Regions from separate parts of the Pseudarthrobacter arbutini genome, predicted to be linked through region 2. Evidence: riboswitches for the same ligand, from Rfam matches in the RefSeq annotation. Region 2 holds a riboswitch; the other holds the start of a gene.

Region 1 (7,579 bases), on a different contig from region 2:
CTCTCCGGAACCCTGTCCGCGGGCAAGTACCCGGAAGGCAACAAGGGCAAGGCCATCGCGGCTGCCCTGCGTAAGGTTGCCGACGAGCTGGACGTTTAGGTCTTGGCCATGAACGCGGAAGCTGAACAGCCGGACACCACAACAGCGGAGAAAGCGGGCGCCAAAGCCGAGGCCAATCGCCGCGCCGGCGTGCCCGTGTGGCGTACCGGAAAGCCGGATGCCTTCCTCGCCGCTGCCGTTGGCGAGGCGCGAACCGCCATCGAGGGTATCGCGGCGGCGTCGGACATCGGTGCGCACCTGGCTGCCAAAAGTGAGGGCGACCGCCTGGTCACGCACCTCTTCGAATCAAGAATGGCCGGCTACCACGGCTGGCAGTGGTACGCGGTCCTGACCAGGAACTCCCGCTCCAAGGTGGTCACGGTCAGCGAGCTTGGCCTCCTGCCGTCGGAGGACTCCACCCTCTCCCCGGAGTGGGTGCCGTGGGCCGAGCGCGTCCGCCCCGAGGACGCACAGGCGGCAGAGGAAGAGGAGCCACGCGCTGCGGAGGTTTCCGCTTCGAAGCCGGACGCTTCGCAGGCCGAGGCTGACACTTCCGGGTTCGAAGACCGGGACGAAGGCTCCGAAGACGACGACCCCGCCGGCGAGGCTGACTAAGCAGTTGCCAATGCGCAGGGTTGAGAACCAAGAAGGCCGGCACTGATGTCCACCTTCAAATCCCTGCACATCCTCAACTACCGGATCTGGTTCCTCGGCGCGCTGGTTTCCAACATCGGAACCTGGATGCAGCGGACGGCCCAGGACTGGCTGGTGTTTGACCACCTCACCGATCACGACGCCGGGGCCATGGGCATCACCATGGCGCTGCAGCTGGGGCCGCAGCTCTTCCTGGCGCCGGTCGCCGGCCTCGTGGCGGACCGGTACAGCCGCCGGCAGCTGCTCATCATCACCCAGTCACTGATGGCCCTCCTGAGCACCGGCCTGGGCATCCTCGTGGTGCTCGGCGCCGGCCAGCTGTGGCACGTCTATGGCTTCGCCCTGCTGCTGGGCATGGTCTCCGCCCTCGATGCCCCGGTGCGGCAGACCTTTGTCTCTGAACTGGTGCGGGACGATTACCTGCCCAACGCCGTGGCCCTGAACAGCGCCTCGTTCAATGTCGCCCGGATGATCGGGCCCGCCGTGGCCGGCGTCCTCACCGTGGCGGTGGGTCCCGGCTGGGTGTTCCTGATCAACACCTTCACGTTCCTGGCCATGCTCCTGAGCCTGTGGAAGATCCCCGCCGCGTCACTGCGCCAGCTTCCCCGGGCGGCTCCGGGCAAGGGCCGGATCCGGGAGGGGCTGCGCTATGTGCGGTTCCGGCCGGACATTGTGGTGGTCCTGGTGGCCGTGTTCATCGTGGGAACACTCGGCCTTAACTTCGTGCTGTTCATCGCCGCGATGGTGGGCACGGAATTCGGGCTGGACGCCAGCGCGTTCGGGCTCATGAATTCCATCATGGCCATCGGCTCCGTGGCAGGCGCGCTGCTCTCCGCCGGCCGCGGCAAGCCCCGCTTGCGGATGATCTTCGGCGCGGCGGCTGCCTTTGGGGTGACCTCGGGACTGGCCGCGCTTGCCCCGGACTACTTCTGGTTCGGCGTGGCGCTGGTGCCGGTGGGCCTGTTCGCAATCACCATGATGACCAGTGCCAACGGCTACGTCCAGACCACCACCGATCCCGTGATGCGGGGCAGGGTCATGGCCCTGTACATGGCCATCTTTATGGGCGGCACACCCATCGGCGCCCCGTTGGTGGGATGGGTGGCCAACGTCGCCGGCCCCCGGTGGTCGCTTTCCGTTGCGGCCGCCTCCGGGATCATCGCCGCCGTGATCGGAATGATCTGGATCATCCGTGCCCAGCGGCTCCGGCTCACCTTCAACCGGCGCGCCCGCGGCCTGCGCTACTTCGGCGTCGTCTCCCACCTGGGCGTCCAACAACCGGGGGACAACGCAAACGGCGCCGCCCGGGACGAAAACCCGGACGACGCCGTCGGACGCTGACAACTGGCCTCACCACAAAAACAGCGCGAACGGACACTTGGGGCCCCGGTTTCGGGGCCCCAAGTGTCCGTTCGCGCGGGTGCGGCTACTTGCGCAGCTTGCCCACCACGTAGTCGATGCTTGCCAGCAGCGCGGAGACGTCAGCCGGCTCGATGGCAACAAACGTGGCGATCCGGAGCTGGTTGCGGCCCAGCTTGCGGTACGGCTCGGTGTCCACGATCCCGTTGGCGCGGAGCACCTTGGCGATCGCGGCGGCGTCGATCGAGTCGTCGAAGTCGATGGTGGCGATGACGTTGGAACGGTCCTCCGCCTTGGCCACGAACGGGGTGGCGTACTCGGAGGCCTCGGCCCAGGAGTAGATCCGGCCGGCGGAGTCAGCGGTGCGGGCGGACGCGAAGTCCAGGCCGCCGTTGGCGTTCAGCCACTGCACCTGCGCGTCGAGGGTCACCAGGGTGGAGAGCGACGGCGTGTTGTACGTCTGGTTCAGCTTGGAGTTGTCGATGGCGGTCTGGAGGTCCAGGAAATCGGGGATCCAGCGACCACTGGCCTTGACCCGGGCGGCGCGTTCCAGCGCGGCGGGGGAGAAGAGACCCAGCCACAGGCCGCCGTCGGAGGCGAAGTTCTTCTGCGGGGCGAAGTAGTAGACATCGGCCTCGGAGACGTCCACGTCCAGGCCGCCGGCTGCGGAGGTGGCGTCCACCAGGACCAGGGAACCGGCGTCGGCGCCCGCGACGCGCTTGACCGGAGCCGCGACACCCGTGGAGGTTTCGTTCTGCGGCCAGGCGTAGACATCCACGCCAGCCTCGGCGGCCGATACCGGACGGGTGCCGGGCTCGGACTTGATGATGGAGGAGGCGTCCAGGAACGGGGCCTTGTTGGTGGCTGAGGCGAACTTGGAGCCGAACTCGCCGAAGGACAGGTGCTGGGCCTTCTTTTCCACCAGGCCGAAGCTGGCGACGTCCCAGAAAGCGGTGGAGCCGCCGACGCCGAGGACCACTTCGTAGCCTTCGGGGGCGCGGAAGAACTGGCTGATGCCTTCACGGACGGAGCCTACGAGGTTCTTGACCGGAGCCTGGCGGTGGGAGGTGCCCAGGATCGTCTTGGACGCCGCTGAGAGCGCTTCGAGCTGCTCCGGCCTGACCTTGGAGGGTCCTGCGCCGAACCGTCCATCCTTTGGCAGGAGGTCGGCGGGAATAGTGATGCTGGTTTCGCTCACGGGGGCTCCAATTTCGGCATGGACGTGGCTCACGTCCGGGCGGTGGGGTGGCCGGTAGTCGGCGGTGACTGCATAAGGACCTCCTTTATTCTGCCTGAACCCTCGAATGGGCGGGGAACCGGGGCCGTCACAGTCCGGCCAATGAGACTGTTTGTCTCCGCCCGGGCATTATCCAGACAAATTCAAAATAGGCTAAGCTTTTTAGCGGACCTCGCCGCTGAGCGGGACGCGATACGGTGGGACAACGCAAGGTACTGCGCTCGAGGAGCTGAGCTGGATGACGGATCTGATCGATACTACGGAGATGTATCTTCGGACCATTTTGGAGCTTGAAGAAGAGAACATCGTTGCTCTTCGCGCACGCATCGCCGAACGGCTGCGGCATTCCGGACCCACGGTGTCCCAAACCATCGGCCGGATGGAACGCGACGGGCTGGTCGTGGTCTCCGGAGACCGCCATCTGGAGCTCACGGAAGCCGGGCGGAAACGCGCTACGGAAGTGATGCGCAAGCACAGGCTCGCGGAACGGCTCCTGGCGGATGTGATTGGCCTGGACTGGGCCTATGTCCACGATGAAGCGTGCCGCTGGGAGCATGTGATGAGCGAACGCGTAGAGCAGCGCATCTACGAATTGCTCAACCACCCCACCGAGTCTCCGTACGGCAACCCCATCCCCGGGCTGGCCGCCCTGGGCGGGCCGGCGCCCGCGCTCCCAGACGCCGGTGTGATTAATCTCCTTGATGCGATGCAGGGCTACGGGCCGGCGTCGAACGTGACAGTCAGCCGGCTGGCTGAGCCCATCCAGGTGGAACCTGAGCTGCTGGTCCAGCTGGATGAAGGCGGGATCAGGCCCGGTGCCACGGTGTCCCTGGAGCGCGTCGGGGAGTACATTTCCGTGCGCGTGCCGGGAATCGAAGGGGCGCTCGAGTTGCCCCCGGAAGTGGCATCCCACGTCTTCGTTTCCGTCAGCTGACGGGAAGGCGGTCCGCCGCGTGGGGCCGCGCCATAGCGCAGCGACGCAAGGTTCCGCAAAGATAACGGAATTGTTACTGTCCAAGTTAATCACCTATAGTTGAAACTCAGCGTCGATACAAAAGCGTTACCTGATCCGGAGCCGAGCTCTGCCAGCGGATCAGGTGCATCAGTCACCAACTGGCAGAGGCGGGGGAACCACAACCGGCAGTCGTAAGACTGCCTTGGGGTTAAGTCCGTCAGCAGCAAGCCTCTTCCAGCGAAGGATCCTCACGGGATATCTCTGCGCCAAGTGCTTGTCACGGCGGACCGGGTCTTTGAACTCTCTGACCCGAATCCGACAGCTAACTTCGCAGGCTACCCAGAGAGGAACATTCTTGACCACGCAATACTCCAGGGGCCGCCGTCGCGCGGTGGGTCCCGCCTCGGCGCCCAGAGTGGCCGAGGATTTCAGCGCGGAGAGGCCCCGCGACCCACAGCGGGAAGCCCGCCGCCGCCGGGGACCCTTCCGGCAGATGACGGATTTCGCCGCCGCCAGTGGCCTCGGCCAGAAGGCCGGCATCGCCTTGGCAGCGACAGGCCTGGCTCTCACCGTGACGGTTCCTGTGACCGGCCCCGTGATGGCCACTCCGGCACCCGGCCAGGCTGCGTCGGCCGTTTCCGCTGCTCCGCAGCCCGAAGTTACCGCCGAAGCCGCCGCCCAAATTGATTTCAGCCGCTCGTCCGTGGTGACCCAGGGTGATCCCGACGGCAAACTGAAGCAGCTCCTGAGTGCCCAGTCCGCGGGATCCATTACCCGCGCCGCCTCTGCCGGAAGCCTCGGCTCGCCGCTCGCCCAGCTGGCTACGGCCTCACCCTTCGGATTCCGAGTCAGCCCGATTACCGGCGGCTCCGGCGACTTCCACCGTGGCCAGGACTTCGTGGCACAGTGCGGAACCTCTGTCCTGGCTGCTGCCAGCGGTACCGTCACCTTCGTTGGCTGGCACCAGTACGGCGGCGGCAACCGCGTGGTGGTGGATCACGGCAATGGCCTTGAAACCACTTACAACCACCTCTCCTCCGCCAGCGTCAAGGTAGGCCAGACAGTCAGCCGCGGCGATGTTGTTGCCCTCAGTGGCACCACGGGCGCGTCCACGGGCTGCCACCTCCACTTCGAGGTCCAGGTCAATGGCGAAGTCGTTGACCCCACCGGCTGGCTCTGACCCAAATGATGGCCAACTCTCGAATCGCAGCGACGTGCCGTGACCTGAATGTGACATTGGCTCAGAACTCCTGTAACGTCTAAAGCGCGTCAACTTTTCCGAAGTTGACGTTCTTGAGTGGATTGCCTAGCTCTGCCACCGCTCAAGGTCCGTTCGCATGACATCGTCTGGCAGGGGCGGGGGAACCAATTTTGGTCTTCGATTCTGAAGGCCTTGGGGTTAAGTCGCAAAGCTTCCACTGTGAAGCAGCGCGGCCGGGTGACTCCCATCCGAATCCGACAGCTCACCTCGCAGGCATTGGGAGAGGCTACCTTCGTGTCTTCACGCCATACTTCTGCGCGTCACCGCGCACAACCGGTTCGCACTAACCCCTTGGGCTCCGTGTCCAAGGCCGTCAGTGCCAATGCCGGGACCGTAGGTCGCCAGGCTGCTGTTATCGCAGCTGCATCAGGTCTGATCCTGAGCATGGGGCTTCCGGCCAACGCCGCGGATTCCACCGCCGGCGTTTCCGCCTCTACCGAGTCCGGTTCCGCGCAGACGGCACTTGCCGTAACTGCCGCGCCCACGGCTACCGTTTCCTTCGAGCGCCCCGTGATCAAGACCACGCCGGCACCGAAGGTTGAGACGGTCCGTGCGCAGTCCACGGCCTCCGAAGCCGGGGCTCAGGGTGCTGCCGCAACCGAGGCCGCGGCCTCCAAGCTCGCGGACACTGTCTCCTCCGCCGCCGCTTCGGGTCTGGCAGCAGTTGCCTATACCGGTATCGGCAACCCCTACCTCTGGGGCGGCACCACTCCCAATGGCTGGGACTGCTCAGGCTTCACGCAGTGGGTCTATGCCCAGGCCGGCATCAGCATTCCCCGCACCAATGCCTGGACAGCGATGCGACCCACCGCCACACCTGCTCCCGGTGACCTGGTCATGCAGAATGGCGGCGCCCACGTTGGCATTTACGTCGGCAACGGCATGATGATCAGCGCACTGAACCCGTCACAGGGCACTCTGCTCCACTCCGTGGCATCCACGGGCACCTCCGCGTTCTTCACAATGGCCCCGTAGTTCCTGCAATCCAGTTCCTGCAGCCCTGCGCTGCCGGAACCGTTTTTTCGCGAGAAACTCTTCGCTAAATCCCCGTTCGGGGCGTGCCGGCGTACCCCCAAGATGCCGGCGCGTCCAAAGCCCTTAGGCTGCCCACGCGGTCCTGAGGAAAACGAAAGAGAGAAAATTAATGACTACACGTGCAACTGTTGCACGGCACCGCGCCGAGGTCGCCAAGACCAACTCGCTGGCTGTCATTGCCAAGGCTGTCGGCGACAACGCCGGCGGCATGGGCCGTCAGGCTGCGGTTATCGCTGCTGCTTCCGGCCTTGTCCTGACCAGTGGTATCGCTGCGAACGCGGCTGACACCGGCGTCCAGCGTGAAGCTGCGTCCGCTTCGAACCTTGAGGCTGAGGTTTCCGCCCCGGCCATCATTTCGGCTGCTTCCACCATTGCCATCTCCTACGAGAAGCCCGCAGTTACCACCACGCCGGCTCCCGTTGAGGCTCCCGCGCCTGTTGTTGAAGCTCCGGCTCCAGCCAAGGCCGCGGCCACCATCACGGTAGCGTCGGCAACTCCGGCCGCTCCGAAGGCTCCGGTCTCCGCCAGCGGCAAGGGCCAGGCCATCCTGTCTGCAGCCTACGCACAGCTCGGTGTGATGCAGGACTGCACCATGCTGGTCACGAACTCGCTGGCTGCCGTGGGGATCAACTTCCGCGACTGGCCTGCAGGCTACCTGTCCCTCGGTCAGACCGTGAGCGCCGCCGAGGCCCAGCCCGGCGATCTGTTGTACTACGCCGACGGCGGCGCGGGCGTTGCCCATATTGCCGTCTACGCTGGCAACGGCCAGGCCGTGCACGGGGGCTACAACGGCAACCAGACCGTTGTGTTCAGCGCCAATGTCGGCTCCGGCCCCGTTTACATCCGCGTGTCCTAGCAGCTGATTCAGCCTTCAAAGGACCCCCGCCACACGGCGGGGGTCCTTTGCTGTCTGCTGTCTGCTGCCCTGATCCGGTGAGGTGCACGAATCCGACACGTGACGGCGGCCGCTTCTGCGATTAGCTGATCCCGGGATTCTTTGTTTACTCTTGTGGTGTCGATCCATAGCCCGGACATGCCG
Region 2 (7,579 bases):
GAGGTGGTTCTTTTCTGCGGCGACCATGGCTCAATGATAGTTTCGAAGGATATCCAGCCTGCAAAGCATTAACGCCGGGGAGGCATCGTGGACAGATTCAGGGACCGTCTGGGCAAATGGTTCAAACCGTACGCCGCGCTGTGGATCACCATGCTGGTTGGCGGTGCCTTGGTGGTCACCATGGCGCTCCTGGGTGCCGAGGTCTACGACAACGTGGTGGATGAAGAGGGCCTGGCCGCCCTGGACCTGCCCGCGCTGGAGCTGTCCCAGGGCTTGCGGAACCCCGTACTGGATGCCGGGGTAACGGCTTTCACCAACATCGGCGGGGGCATCGGCATGCCCATCCTGGCAAGCATCCTTACGGCCTGGCTCACGTTCCTGAGCCGGACTTGGCGGCCCATCATCCTGGTGGGCGGCGCCGCGGCCGTCTCCACACTGGCCACCACGGTGGGCAAGCGGCTGGTGGGCCGCAACCGCCCGGACCACTCGGAAGCGGTCCCGCCGTACGAGACCTCTCCGTCCTTCCCCAGCGGCCACACGCTGAATACGACGGTGGTGATCGGTGTCCTGGTCTATGTCATGTGCCTCCAGTTCGAGTTGCTGTGGGCGCGCATCACGGCCATCATCGCCGGGGTGATCTTCATCATCGCGATGGGCCTGAGCCGGGTGTTCCTGGGCCACCACTGGCTGACGGATGTGATGGCCGGCTGGTTCCTGGGCCTTGCCTGGGTGGGCATCGTGATCCTGGCGCACCGGCTGTTCCATGTGCTGCGGAAACGCGAGCACGCGGGCCCGGCACCCACGTTCGAACAACCCGCCTTGAGGGACGATCCGTCGAGCTGATTCCCGGCCGGGCGCTGCCCGCGCGGGTGATAGTTTTGACGCATGCGCACTCTCGTTGTGGACCACCCGCTGGTCGCCCATAAGCTCACCGTCCTGCGGGACAAGAACACTCCGTCACCGGTCTTCCGGCAGTTGACGGAAGAGCTGGTGACCCTCCTGGCCTACGAAGCCACCCGTGAGGTCCGCACCCAGCCGGTCACCATCGAGACGCCGGTCAGCACCACAGTGGGCACCGCTTTCACCAAGCCCACGCCTCTGGTGGTTCCCATCCTGCGCGCCGGGCTCGGCATGCTCGAGGGCATGACCAAGCTGGTCCCTACCGCTGAGGTGGGCTTCCTGGGCATGGCCCGCGATGAGGAAACCCTGGACATCATCACCTACGCGGAGCGGCTCCCGGAGGACCTGACGGACCGGCAGATCTTTGTGCTGGATCCGATGCTTGCCACCGGCGGAACCCTGCGCGAAGCCATCAAGTTCCTGTTCAAGCGCGGCGCCTCCGACGTCACGTGCATTTGCCTCCTGGCCGCGCCGGAAGGCCTGGCCAAGCTCGAAGAGGAACTGGCCGAGGCCAACGTGACCATCGTGCTGGCCTCCATTGACGAACGGCTCGACGAGAAGTCCTACATCGTTCCCGGGCTGGGCGACGCCGGCGACCGCCTGTACGGCATCGCTGGCTGATTCGGGGTTGCTTCGGATTTCAGGTCTTCCGCTTTCCTGCCGCCGCCGTTAGCCTGTGGCGCATGGACTGGAAACTTGAACTCGTTTTTGTGCCCGTATCCGACGTCGACCGCGCCAAGGATTTCTACGTCAACAAAGTTGGCTTCAACCCGGATTTCGACGAGCGGCCCATGGATGGCATCCGCTTCGTCCAGCTGACCCCGCCGGGATCCGCCTGCTCCATTTGTATTGGCGAGGGCCTCAATGACGCCCCTCCGGGTACGGCCCCAAGCCTGCAGATGGTGGTCGGCGACATCCAGGCTGCCCACGACCACCTCAAGAGCAACGGTGTGGAGGTCAGCGACATAGACATCCAGGACTGGGGGCACTTCGTCTACTTCGCGGATCCCGACGGCAACAAGTGGGCGGTGCAGTACATCCCGGGCCGTGACGCCTAAGGGCGTGATGCCCGGGGTCGCGACGCCTAAGCCCGTGACACTTAAGCCGGTGACGCCTAAGGCAAAATAGGCAGCATGAACATCCCCACACCTGCCGCCACACGAGTACCTGCCGCCACACGAGCACTGACATGCCGGGCCGTCCTTTTCGATATGGACGGCACACTGGTGGACTCCACGGCAGCAGTGGAGGAGGTCTGGGGAGAATTCGCGGCCCGGTACGGCCTGGACATCGCCGAAATCCTGCGCACTTCGCATGGCGTCCAGGCTGCCGATACCGTACGCCGGTTCGCGCCGGGGGGAGCGGACGTCGAGGCCCTCACCGAGGAACTGGGCGCGATGGAACGGGTGCGGACTGCCGGTATCGTCGCGTTGCCGGGGGCTGCCGACCTGCTTCGCAGCCTCCCGGCCGAGGCAGTGGCGCTGGTGACTTCAGCGGACAGGACCCTGGCGGACATCCGCATGGACGCTGCCGGGCTGGACATGCCGGCCATCGCCGTGACGGCGGACCTGGTCACACGGGGCAAGCCGCACCCGGAAGGCTATCTGATGGCCGCCGGGCTGCTGGGCGTCAATCCGGAGGACGCCGTGATCTTTGAGGATGCGCCCGCCGGAATAGCGGCAGGCGTTGCTGCTGGTATCCGGACGGTGGCCGTGGGTCCCAATGCGGGCGAATTGCCGGCAGGCGTGCTGCATATCGCGGATTACCGTGCCGTGACCGCCTCCGTGGAAACGGACGCCGCGGGACGGAAGCTCATTTCTTTCCGGCTTTGACGCCGGCGGATCACTATCGTGATCCGCCGGCGCAGCTCAGCGACGCCAGCCGCCGGCGCCGCTCGGTCGGCTTAGTACCAGTTGTGCGACAGGTGGAAGTTCAGCGCGCCGCACGGTGACTGGTAGCGCTCCTGGATGTAGTTCAGGCCCCAGTTGATCTGCGTGCGGTAGTTGGTGACGTAGTCCGCGCCGGCGCTCGCCATCTTCTCAGCGGGCAACGACTGGACGATGCCGTACGCGCCGCTGCTGGCGTTGGTGGCCGTGGTGGTCCATTCGGATTCCTTGGTCCACAGCGTCTGCAGGCACTGCATCTGGTCAGCGGACCAGCCGTACGTCGCCAGTTGGCCGGCAGCGTAGGCCTGCGCTCCTGCGGGGTCGTTGACGGCCACAACAGGGGCAGGCTCGGGGGCCGGAGCAGGAGCACCAGCGGGTTCCGGTGCCGGGGCAGGTGCCGGGGCAGGTGCCGGATCGGCGGCCTGGGGCGCGACGTTGATTTCAGCCGGAGCCGCTTCCGGAGTGGCCGGGGCCTGGATCTCAGCCGCTTCGAAGCTGAGCTTCGACTGGGCGTTCTCTTCTTCGGCGGCCTGGTTGGCGCTGGCCGCAAGCGAGGCCGACTCGGAAGCGTGTGCTGCGGCGCTTACACCGACCAACAGGGCGCACGCGGTGGCGAACACCGCGACGCGCTGGCCCACGGAGGGAATCCGGGCGGCCTTGGAAAGTGGGGACATAGCTGCGCCGAAGCGGGTCTGCTTGCGGTGGCTATCGGACTTGTTGTCGCCCTGCGGGCGCGGTTCTACCTTGAATTCAGACATGATGGATCGCCTCTCACACCTGCGGAGTTAGCTGTCGGGTTCGGATGAGGGCATCCGGCCACACGGCACAATCACGTGTTGGCTTAACCCCAAAGGGCACTTGGTGCCCGGGACGGTGGGTCCCCCGCCTCTGCCTCTGAAAACGGAATCCGGGAAGCGGCAGAGCTTGGCGTCATCCGGATATGCGGCCCAAACGGGAACCACACCTCATCGACGCTACAGGAGCTGGAAGCTTAAGTCACATTTTGGTAACAGGAATCACGACGACGGTGTGTCGCCTTGCTGGGCTCGGGTGCCAGTGGGTCGCGCCAGCGCGCCGGCAGGGAAGAGTAACGCGAACTCCGTCCGTCCGGCCCGCGATGTCACTTCCACGCTCCCGCCGTGGGCCTCCATGATCGACTGGACAATGGACAGGCCCAAGCCACTAGTGCCTTCGGACGCCCCGGCGCCCGAGGCCGGCGCCGTACCCTTGCGCGCCGCGTCTGCGCGGGCAAACCGGGAGAAAACGTGGTCTACGAATTCCGCAGGGATGCCCCCGCCGTCGTCCGTTACCGTCACCGCTGCGCCGCCATTGGCAGACTTCGTGACAGCGGTGACCACCGTGGTCCCCGGCGGCGTGTGCTTGCGCGCATTGGAGAGCAGGTTGACAAGCACCTGACGCAGTTGGGACGCATCACCCGTGACGGCGAGCGGCTCGTCAGGCAGTTCAAGGCGCCAGTGGTGGTCCGGGGCGATGACCTTCTCGTCACTGACGGTTTCGATCACGAGTTGTGTGAGGTCTACTTCGCTGAGCTTCAGGGGCTGGCCCTCATCGAGCCGGGCAAGCAGGAGCAGATCCTCCACCAGGGTGGTCATGCGTTCGGACTGGCTTTGGACCCGGGCCAGGGATTTCCGGCCGTCCGGCGTGAAGTTCTCGGTCATCCGCATCAGCTCCGTGTACCCGCGGATGGCGGTCAGCGGGGTGCGCAGCTCATGGGAAGCGTCGGCAACAAACTGCCGCACCTTGGTCTCGCTCCGCTGCCGCGCCTCGAGTGCGTTGGCGACGTTGTCCAGCATCTGATTGAGGGCGTGCCCTACGCTGCCCACGTCGGTTCCGGGATTGGAGTTCGACGGCGGGACGCGCACCGCGAGTGCCACCTCGCCCGCGTCCAGCGGGAGCCGGGCCACCCGGGTTGCCACCTCGGAAAGCTGCTCCAGCGGCTTCATGGTGCGCCGGATCAGCACGGTTCCCGCCAGTCCGATCAGCGCCAGGCCGCCCAAGGAGACAAACACAAAGGTCCACACCAGCGATGCCAGCGTGCTCTCCTTGGCGGCGAGCGGAAGGCCCGTGACAAGGACATCGCCGTAGCCGGTTTGCACTGCCACAATCCGGTAATCCCCGTTGGACAGCGAGCGGTTCACGGGAAGGCCGTTCTGCGTCAGCGCCAGCAGGGTCTGCTTGTCCTCGGCGTCGAGGGCCAGGCGCGTGGTGTCCGAGTCCAGGAAACCGCCGCTGGGGATCTGGCCGTCCAGGATCCGCGCATTCAGCGTTCCGACACTCTGCCCGCGGGAGTCAAGCGGGTCCGGCCTGCCGTTGAATCCGCCCATGGGCGGGCGGCCCGGATCGTTCGACCGTTCGGCGGCCTGGCTCAGCTGTTCATCCAGCTGCCCGGTGAGAAAGGAATCCATGGACGCGTAACTGAACAGCCCCACGGCGCCGCAGATGGCCACCAGCAGGGCCATGGCCAACAAGATCAGGCGCGTGCGCAGATGCCAGGTGTCCGGTTTCAGCCAGCTCCGGGCTGGTGCTGGGGTTGCTCGCGGCGAGGACATCGAGCTGCTACTCAGCCGGCTTGATGACGTAGCCGGCGCCCCGCACGGTATGGATCATGGGCGGGTGCACTGCATCCACTTTCTTGCGCAGGTAGGAGATGTAGAGCTCCACAATGTTGGCCTGGCCGCCGAAGTCGTAGTTCCAGACGCGGTCCAGGATCTGGGCTTTGCTGATGACGCGTTTGGGGTTCTCCATGAGGTACCGGAGCAGCTCGAACTGGGTGGCGGTGAGCTGGAGGGCGTCGCCCGCACGGGTCACTTCGCGGGTGTCGATGTTGAGGACAAGATCGCCCACCACAAGTTCGGCAGTGTCCATCGCGGCAACGCCGGAGCGCTGGACCAGGCGGTGCAGCCGCAACAGGACCTCTTCCATGCTGAACGGCTTGGTCACGTAGTCGTCCCCGCCGGCCGCCAGGCCCACGATCCTGTCCTGGACAGCGTCCTTGGCAGTCAGGAAAAGCGCAGGTACCTCGGGCGCGAAGGCGCGGATCCTGCCCAGCAGCTCAACGCCGTCGAACCCTGGCAGCATCACGTCCAGCACCAGGACGTCCGGGCGGAACTCCTTGGCAAGCTTGACGGCCTCCGGGCCGTCCGAAGCCACGGCAACAGACCAGCCGGCCATGCGCAGCCCCATGCTCATGAGCTCGGAAAGGCTGGGTTCGTCGTCAACCACCAGGGCGCGGATGGGGGAGCCGTCCGGGTGGGTCAGTTGGGGAAGGTTGTTGGTCATGGAGTGCGAAGTGGCCATGGGACAACTCTCCGATCATTCGGTTAGCCCGCGCTATGGGGTTCCTGTGCGCACGCTGTGAATCCCAGCCTAGCGAGCTGGATGGGCGATCTGCCCGGCAGGGCGGGCGCCGATAATCCGCAGGCGGCCGCCTTCTCCGTTGGACAGGCGGCAAAACCCAGCAGGGAATCTTGGCAAGTAATTGGCCAGTGAATTTCAAGGTCTTAGTATGGCGAAAGGGCGAACATTGTTCGCCGGAGAGGGCCATTTGCGCACCCTTGGCGGACAACAACTCCTATTTTGCCGCCAAATCAGAATGGTGATCTGTAACACAAATCCGCATTTTGTCTCAGTATGCGGAACGTTGCACCCATTGTTACTTGCAAGTTTTCATTGTTACGTTGCACACTTTCAATTGTGAACAAGAACTCAACAGCACCTGCAGCCGCAGAATATTGGCCCAGCACATCCGCTGCTGCCGACATGCGCTGTTGTCGAATGCACGCCTGATCTTCAGACCCCACGAAGTTCTTAGGCATTCGCCCCCAGCCCAGCGTAGGGCGCCATCCCCAGATTTCATTGCGGGGACAACCAGCATTCGAGCCGCGATGACGGCCATTCACATTGAGGTAAGCATTCATGTCAGTTGCATCTGGATACGTCCACATCTCCGTCCGTAACGCGGGCAAGGCCGGCCAGGCTTCCGGCCTTCGCCAGGGTTTCGGTGCCCGACCGGCGTTCGCCCCGGCCGCCCCCGGCGCCAGCTTCCCCGCCCCCGGCTACGCACCGCAGGGCTACAACCCCAATTCCTACGGCCAGCTCCGCGCCGTCCAGCCTGCCGAAGCAGCGCCGCTGACCGCGCCCACTCCGGTTGTCGCTGGACCCAACGCCGTGCGGCCCGTCGCCAACGACACCGTGGCCCGCGGATTTGTCCTCTACATGGGCATCGACGAGGAGACCGCGGCGGCTGCCGGAACCTCCATTGCCAAACTTGCCCAGGAAATCCGCGCATACGCACAGTCACTCGTGACCGGTGCCGAAAGCTACGCGGCCGTGGCCGTGGCCCCGGCCGGCACCCCCGGTTCCGCGCTCGACGTCGTCCGTTCCACCTTCGGTGACCCCACCGTGAACGCGCAGAAGCGCACGGAGACTGCCCGGCTGCAGCAGCCCCAGGACCTGCGCCCGTCCGGCGTCCTGATCGACCTCGCCCGCCGCGAAGTCCACCTTGACGGCGAATCCCTGAACCTGACCTTCAAGGAATTCGAACTCCTGAACTACCTGGTGGAAAACGGCACCCGCACGGTTGGCCGCGATGAACTGCTCGAGGGCCTGTGGCGCAACGCCGAGGAAGTCCCCAACGAGCGCACCATCGACGTCCACATCCGCCGCCTCCGCTCCAAGCTGGGCCGCCTCGCCAACACCGTCCGTACCGTCCGCGGCCAGGGCTACCGCTTCTACGAGCACCCCGAAGTGATTGTCTGGGCCGCTCCGGAATA

Evidence for each region. A riboswitch is a leader RNA that binds a small molecule or an ion and turns the genes downstream of it on or off. The one in region 2 is predicted to bind cyclic di-AMP.
Region 1: it holds a riboswitch for cyclic di-AMP, as region 2 does, so the genes downstream of both, ACX80V_RS17385 (C40 family peptidase) here and ACX80V_RS15095 (aggregation-promoting factor C-terminal-like domain-containing protein) in region 2, are expected to answer to the same signal.

Annotation. Positions count from the first base shown of each region.
Region 1 covers NZ_JBTNDQ010000016.1:35,666-43,244, forward strand. Annotated here, with positions in the region: gene ACX80V_RS17355 (cold-shock protein) at 1-99, shown strand, start outside; gene ACX80V_RS17360 (DUF3027 domain-containing protein) at 109-654, shown strand; gene ACX80V_RS17365 (MFS transporter) at 700-2,034, shown strand; gene serC (phosphoserine transaminase) at 2,120-3,250, opposite strand; gene ACX80V_RS17375 (iron-dependent transcriptional repressor DtxR) at 3,528-4,223, shown strand; cyclic di-AMP (ydaO/yuaA leader) riboswitch at 4,378-4,596, shown strand; gene ACX80V_RS17380 (M23 family metallopeptidase) at 4,600-5,424, shown strand; cyclic di-AMP (ydaO/yuaA leader) riboswitch at 5,573-5,735, shown strand; gene ACX80V_RS17385 (C40 family peptidase) at 5,806-6,480, shown strand; gene ACX80V_RS17390 (NlpC/P60 family protein) at 6,650-7,396, shown strand.
Region 2 covers NZ_JBTNDQ010000012.1:157,631-165,209, forward strand. Annotated here, with positions in the region: gene tadA (tRNA adenosine(34) deaminase TadA) at 1-27, opposite strand, end outside; gene ACX80V_RS15075 (phosphatase PAP2 family protein) at 151-843, shown strand; gene upp (uracil phosphoribosyltransferase) at 886-1,521, shown strand; gene ACX80V_RS15085 (VOC family protein) at 1,584-1,958, shown strand; gene ACX80V_RS15090 (HAD-IA family hydrolase) at 2,034-2,732, shown strand; gene ACX80V_RS15095 (aggregation-promoting factor C-terminal-like domain-containing protein) at 2,804-3,544, opposite strand; cyclic di-AMP (ydaO/yuaA leader) riboswitch at 3,550-3,702, opposite strand; gene ACX80V_RS15100 (HAMP domain-containing sensor histidine kinase) at 3,803-5,356, opposite strand; gene ACX80V_RS15105 (response regulator transcription factor) at 5,364-6,104, opposite strand; gene ACX80V_RS15110 (hypothetical protein) at 6,395-6,724, opposite strand; gene ACX80V_RS15115 (winged helix-turn-helix domain-containing protein) at 6,723-7,579, shown strand, end outside.